One region of the Ancylobacter sp. G4_0304 genome, then DNA from elsewhere that is predicted to be linked to it. Evidence: predicted binding sites of a transcription regulator. Region 1 holds the regulator's gene; each other region holds the start of a gene.
The links. The regulator LexA, encoded in region 1, represses DNA repair genes until DNA is damaged. The targets are predictions, from matches to a motif close to TGTTCNNNNTGTGTTCNG.
Positions count from the first base shown of each region.

Region 1 (2,265 bases):
ATGGCCGCGAGCACGGCGAGCGCATCCTCGACGCTGAGCGCGAACACCGACACGCAGTCCAGCGAGCGGCAGGCCGGCACCACGCCATTGGTCGAGACCAGCCCGAGGCTCGGCTTCAGCCCCACAATGTTGTTCAGCCCCGCCGGCACGCGGCCAGAGCCGGCGGTATCGGTGCCGAGCGCGAAGGGCACAAGCCCCGCCGCGACCGCCACAGCCGAGCCGGAGGACGACCCGCCGGGCACCAGATCGGGACGCATCGCGTTCACCGGCGTGCCATAGGGCGAGCGGGTGCCGTTCAGGCCCGTCGCGAACTGATCGAGATTGGTCTTGCCGATGACGATCGCACCGGCGCGCCGCAGCCGGGCGACGGCGCCGGAATCGTGCGTGGCGTCATAGGCGAAATCCGGGCAGGCGCAGGTGGTGGGCAGGCCGGCGACGTCGATGTTGTCCTTCACCGCGAACGGCACGCCATAGAGCGGCAGCGTGGCGGGATCGATCCCTTCCAGCGCCTTCAGCGCGGCGGAAATGGCCTGCGGCGTGCTGATGGCGGTGAAGATGGCGGGATCGCCATGTGCCTCGATGCGCGCCAGACAGTCGGCCACGGTCTGCGACGGATGGAGCTTTCCGGCGCGGTGAGCCGCGACGATTTCCTCGACAGTTGCGATCAATGGCGCCCCCGACACGACACTTTCGGAATTGCATACCACTTGAGCATGGCGAGAGCCATTGCATACATTAGGCGCCTCTGCCTCGTTTCTCGGCAGAAAAGAACGGGCGATCGCGGCGGGCTTGGCGATTTGTTTACCCATTGTAGAACACAAAAAGAACGGATATGGTTTGTTCGTGATTTGTTTCGCTGACTCGATCCGCTTCGGCGCCGCCCTCCCGCAAGAGACGAATGCCCTATGCTCACCCGCAAACAGCATGAGCTGCTTCACTTCATCAATGAGCGCCTGAAGGAAACCGGCGTGCCGCCCTCCTTCGAGGAGATGAAGGAAGCGCTGGATCTGAGGTCAAAGTCCGGCATCCATCGTCTGATCACGGCGCTGGAAGAGCGCGGCTTCATTCGCCGGCTTCCCAACCGCGCACGGGCTCTGGAGGTGATCCGCCTGCCCGAGGCGACGCAAGCGCCGCGCGCCGCCGCGCGCCAGTTCGCCCCCAGCGTGATCGAAGGTAGCCTCGGCCGCGTGCCTCCGCAGAACGAAGAGGATGGCGGCCGTCCGATCCCGATCCCGGTGATGGGCCGCATCGCCGCCGGCACGCCGATCTCCGCGATCCAGTCGCGCGACCACACCATTTCCATGCCCCCGGAAATGCTCTCGGCGGGCGAGCATTTCGCGCTGGAAGTGCGCGGCGATTCGATGATCGAGGCCGGGATTCTCGACGGCGACCTCGCGCTGATCCGCAAGAGCGACAGCGCCAATACAGGCGACATCGTCGTCGCACTGATCGACGACGAGGAAGCCACGCTGAAGCGGCTGCGCCGCAAGGGCGCCTCCATCGCGCTTGAAGCCGCCAATCCCGCCTATGAGACTCGCATTTTCGGCCCGGACCGCGTGCGCATCCAGGGCCGGCTGGTCGGCCTGTTCCGCCGCTACTGACGCCTCGCGGCCGCGCCGCGGGGATCGTCCGATTACCGGAAGCGGCGCGCCGCTGACGCCGTATGCCAGTGGGCGTCGCCGGATGTGGCTGTGGAGGTCGTGCACAAAGGTCGTCGGTTGGAGAACTGGCCGATCTGCTGGCTGATCTCATCGAAGCGAAAGCGCTCCCGCTATCTAGTTCCAGAGCCCTTAATGTGCGGGGGTATTCTCCTGTAGCGCGAAAAATCGAATGTCAGTCTGCGAAGGATCAGATGTCAGCGCTTGAAGCGCCATTCTAGCCCCCTTCACGAAGCCGTCGACAGGCGATCTCGAAGTATTCCTCGCTCACCTCGATCCCCACGTAGTCAAGGCTGCGTTCCGCGCAGGCGAGGCCGACCGTGCCAGAGCCCATGAACGGGTCCAGCACCGGGCCATCCATCACGCTCAGAAGCCCAGTCATCAGATCGACGGGCTTTCCTGCAATGTGGTGCTTTTGTGCTGGCACCGGCACCCGAAACACGCCTGGAGCCACCGGGCCGGCGAGCGGCCGGGCGCCGTTGGTCCCCCACACCACATATTCCGCCTGCGCGCGATAGCGGCCCTGCTGCGGCCGACCCCGTTCGGTTTTGTCCCAAGGCACCACACCGCGCCAGATCCATCCGGCACACTGGATGGCGTCGGTGGT
Region 1 covers NZ_JAZDRM010000032.1:30,217-32,481, reverse strand. The annotation lists gene atzF (allophanate hydrolase) at 1-668, opposite strand, end outside; gene lexA (transcriptional repressor LexA) at 906-1,601, shown strand; gene VRZ77_RS17020 (DNA-methyltransferase) at 1,876-2,265, opposite strand, start outside.

Region 2 (2,265 bases), on a different contig from region 1:
CCGGCCTCCGGCGGCCACGGCGCGGATCAGCGTGGTGTCGACCTCGGCGCGGCTCGCCCGGTTGCAGGCCAGCGCGATGCCGCCAAAGGAGCCGTGCCGGCCATCGAGCACGCCGGCATCGGCCGCCAGCTCGTGGCGCGGATAGAGCGAGAGCACGACCCCGCCCGCCATGAAGAACGCGGCGCCGGTCGCACCCTTGACCTTCCGCTCCAGCCCGAGCGCCTCGTAGAACGCGATCGCGCGGGCGAGATCGCCGACCCCGAGCGTGACCAGCGAGAGATGCAGTGGCGGCACCGGATGCGCCGGCACGAGATGCGGGGGCGCGGCGCGGCCGGCGGGCGACTTCTCGTCAATGGCGGGCGGCATCATGTCTCCTCCCCGAACAGCGATAATTGCTGCCCCGGCTGGGCGGGGCGGCGGAAATGGCGCGTGGTCAGCCGATGGGCGCGCCTGTTGAACCCCAAACGCTCGGCCGCGATCTCGAAACGCCGCGCCATGGTCCAGGCATAGGGGCCGGAGCCGGTCATGCGCTGGCCGAAGGCGGCGTCATATTCCTTGCCGCCATGCAGTTCCTTGATGAGCGAGAGCACATGGCGGTAGCGGTCCGGGAAATGCGCCAGCAGCCATTCCTTGAACAGGTCGCGGATTTCCAGCGGCAGGCGCAGCATGACATAGCCGGCCTCGCTCGCCCCCGCGCCCGCCGCCGCGTCGAGAATGCGCTCCATTTCCGAATCGGTCACGGCCGGAATCACCGGGGCCACCAGCACTGCCGCCGGCACGCCGGCCTCCGCCAGCCGGCGCAGCGCCTCGATGCGGCGCATCGGGGTGGCCGCGCGCGGCTCCATGGTGCGCGCCAGCTTGTGGTCGAGCGTGGTGACCGAGAGCGCCACCTTGGCGAGGCCGCGCTCGGCCATGGGCGCGAGAATGTCGAGATCGCGCAGCACCAGCGCCGATTTGGTGACGATGCCGACCGGATGGCCGAAATCGCGCAGCACTTCGAGAATGCGCCGGGTCAGCCGCCACTCCTTCTCGATCGGCTGATAGGCGTCGGTATTGATGCCGAGCGCGATGGTGCGCGGCTCGTAGCCGGCCTTGGACAATTCCTTGACCAGAAGCTCCGGCGCGTCCGGCTTGGCGAACAGCTTGGTTTCGAAATCCAGCCCCGCCGAGAGGCCCTGATAGGAATGGGTGGGCCGCGCGAAGCAATAGACGCAGCCATGCTCGCAGCCGCGATAGGGGTTGATCGAACGGTCGAAGCCGACATCGGGCGACTGGTTGCGGTTGATGATGGTGCGGGCGCGCTCCACCGTCACGCTGGCACGGAACGGCGGCAGGTCCTCAAGACTCTGCCAGCCATCGTCGAAGCTCTCGCGCGCATGCGGCTCAAAACGGCCCGGCGCATTGGAGAGCGCCCCGCGCCCGCGCCGGCGCTCCGTCTCGATGACAGGCGCGTTCACCGCCATCTCGCCCTCCAGATACGGGTCGGGCGCGGCCGCCCGCTTGGCCTCCAAGGCTTCGCGCTCGCGGCGGTCGCGCCGCTCCTGCGCCAGCCGGCCGAGATGGCGGGGCGGCACGGGCGAGCCGGGGGCGGTCGTCGGGGGAGTCGGTATGCGGCGTTCCATGCGGCCATTTTTAATCCGCGCGTGAGAACATATCAAGAACATATGTCGAAATGCGGCGCCGCCCGCTATACGCGGCGAAACCTGTGGGTTAGGCAGGTTTCAGGTCAGGGAACGGCTTTCCGGGTGACGGAGGGCTGGAGAATCGATAGGGCGGCGGCACGCGTGATTTCAGTGGTCATTCCCACGCGCGAGAGTGACAATCTCCTGATTCCGGTCCTCGCTTCCCTGGTTCCCGGCGCCGCTGCGGGCATTGTCCGCGAGGTGCTGCTGGTCGATGCCGGGCCTCCCGCCGAGTCCCGCATTTCCGAAATCGCCGATGCCGCCGGCTGCGAATATCTGCACGGGCCCGCCGATCTCGGCGCGCGGCTGCGCCAGGGCGCGGGCGCGGCGCGGGCGCACTGGCTGCTGTTCGTCAGCCCGGCGGGTCTGTTGCAGGAGGGCTGGGCGCGCGAGGTGCGCGGCTTCACCGATCAGGCCGAGCGCACCGCGAGCGTCGGCCGCCGCGCGGCGACGTTCCGGCTGGCGCTGGACGGGTTCGGCGTCAAGCCGCGGCTGCGCGAGGCCACCGCCGTGGGGGGGGGCGGCGGGGTTGGGCGGCGCGCGCCCCCCGCCCGCCCCCCCCACCACCCCCCCCGCACCCCCA
Region 2 covers NZ_JAZDRM010000001.1:84,485-86,749, forward strand. The annotation lists gene VRZ77_RS00400 (VOC family protein) at 1-294, opposite strand, end outside; gene VRZ77_RS00405 (PA0069 family radical SAM protein) at 366-1,463, opposite strand; partial or broken gene VRZ77_RS00410 (hypothetical protein) at 1,785-2,265, shown strand, end outside.
Region 2: a site for LexA is predicted at 1,646-1,663, ahead of VRZ77_RS00405 (PA0069 family radical SAM protein). Genes of this name have one in related genera too.

Region 3 (2,265 bases), on a different contig from region 1:
CGCCAGCACGCGATGCACGCCCTCCGCCCCGATGCCGGCGCCGGTCTTCACATAAATGGTCGCGTAGATGCCGCGGCTCATCGGAATGAGGTGCGGGGTGAAGCTCGGCACGATGGAGCGGCCAGCGGCCTTGGAATATTCCTGGTCCAGCTCCGCCATGTGCCGGTGGCCACCAACGCCATAAGCGTGCATGCCGTCGGTCACTTCGGTGTAGAGCAGGCTCTCCTTGGCCGAACGCCCGGCCCCGGTGACGCCGCTCTTGGCGTCGATCACGATATGGTCCGGCTCGATGGCGCCGGCCTCGATCAGCGGCACAACGGGCAGAATCGCGGTCGTGGTGTAGCAGCCGGGATTGGCGACGAGGCGCGCCTTGCGGATGTCGGCGCGATACAGCTCGACAATGCCGTAGACCGCCTCCTGCTGCAGTTCCAGCGCCTGATGCGGGTGGCCGTACCACTGCTCATAGGCGCCGGGGTCGCGCAGCCGGAAATCGGCCGACAGATCGACCATTTTGATATGCGGCGCGGTCTCGAAGACCTTCTTGATCACCTGCTGCGTGGTGCCGTGCGGCAGGGCGCAGAAGGCAAGGTCCACCTTGCTCCAGTCCACCTCGTCGATGGTGGTGAGCACGGGCAGGCTCAGCGGGGCGAATTGCGGGAACACCTCGGCCATGCTCTGGCCGGCCTTGCGGTCGGCGGTGAGCGCGACGATGTCCACGCGCGGATGACGGACCAGAAGGCGCACCAGCTCAGCGCCGGTGTAGCCCGAAGCCCCGAGTATCGCGATCCGCGCCCTGCTTTCCGTCATCTCACCGTCTCCTCGATGTCCCGCGCGCGTTCGGCGGGAAACGCGCATCTACACCCGATGGGTGTCGGACGGAAGACGGCGCGCCGCATGCCACCTTCCCGTTTGCCGGGATGGCGCGGTGGCGCGGGCAGGAGCCATGCGGCCGCCCGGCTTGCTGCCTGGCGCATAAAGGCCGATATAGAACACAGGTGCCGGCTCACGGCTGCCTCCAGGAAGCCGGGAATGATGACACCTAATGCCTTTCTGACCCTGGGCGTGCGCATGGCGCGTCTGGGCCTCGACTCGCAGATCGTGGTTGCCGAACGCCTGTCGCGCTTTGCCCGTGGCGATCTTGATTCCGGTATGGAAGCGATGCGCATGATCACCGAGAAGGCGCTGGCGCTCGCCGAGGTCAATGCCCGGATCGCCACCTCCGCCGCCACCGGGCGGCTGGAGCATGCCGGCCCGGAAATCGTCGCCATGTATGGCCGCAAGGTGCGCGCGAACCGGCGCCGCCTCAAGGGTTAGTTCAGATGGCCGGCCGCCGCGCGGGGTGACGCGTTCACGACCTGTTCCCCACGGGGAGACGGCCTGCCATAGTATCGTCTGATCGAATCACTCCAGCAGTTGCGAGCTTTCCTCAGCAATGTCGAATTCCGACGACCTGTTCGCCTCCGTACCCCCGCCCGCCCCGCGCCCGACGCCCGCAAGGGCCGAGCGTAGTCCGGCGCGCGCGCCGGCGGCAGGCAGCGGGGCGGAAGCGGCCTATACCGCCGCCGATATCGAGGTGCTGGAAGGGCTGGAGCCGGTGCGGCGCCGGCCCGGCATGTATATTGGCGGCACCGACGAGAAGGCGCTGCACCACCTCTTCGCCGAGGTGATCGACAATTCCATGGACGAGGCGGTCGCCGGCCATGCCAGTTTCATCGAGGTGGAACTTACCGCCGACGGTTTCCTCGCCGTGACCGATAACGGGCGCGGCATCCCGATCGAGAACCACCCGAAATATCCCGGCAAGTCGGCGCTGGAGGTCATCCTGACCACGCTGCATGCCGGCGGCAAGTTCGACAGCAAGGTCTATGAGACCTCGGGCGGCCTGCACGGCGTCGGCGTCTCGGTGGTGAACGCGCTCTCCGACCTCTTGGAGGTCGAGGTCGCGCGCGGGCAGGTGCTTTACCGCCAGACCTATTCGCGCGGCGTGCCGCAGGGCCCGATCGCGGAAGTCGGCCGGGTGCAGAACCGGCGCGGCACGCGCGTGCGCTTCCATCCCGACCCGCAGATCTTCGGCGCCGAGGCCCGCTTCAAGCCGGCGCGCGTGTTCAAGATGGCCCGCTCCAAGGCCTATCTGTTCGGCGGGGTGGAAATCCGCTGGAACTGCGATCCGTCGCTGGTGGCCGGCACCGACGTGCCGGAAAAGGCGATTTTCCGCTTCCCGGGCGGCTTGAAGGACTACCTCGCCGCCGACATCGCCGGGCACAC
Region 3 covers NZ_JAZDRM010000011.1:86,027-88,291, forward strand. The annotation lists gene argC (N-acetyl-gamma-glutamyl-phosphate reductase) at 1-807, opposite strand, end outside; gene VRZ77_RS08535 (hypothetical protein) at 1,030-1,314, shown strand; gene parE (DNA topoisomerase IV subunit B) at 1,433-2,265, shown strand, end outside.
Region 3: a site for LexA is predicted at 1,346-1,363, ahead of parE (DNA topoisomerase IV subunit B). Genes of this name have one in related genera too.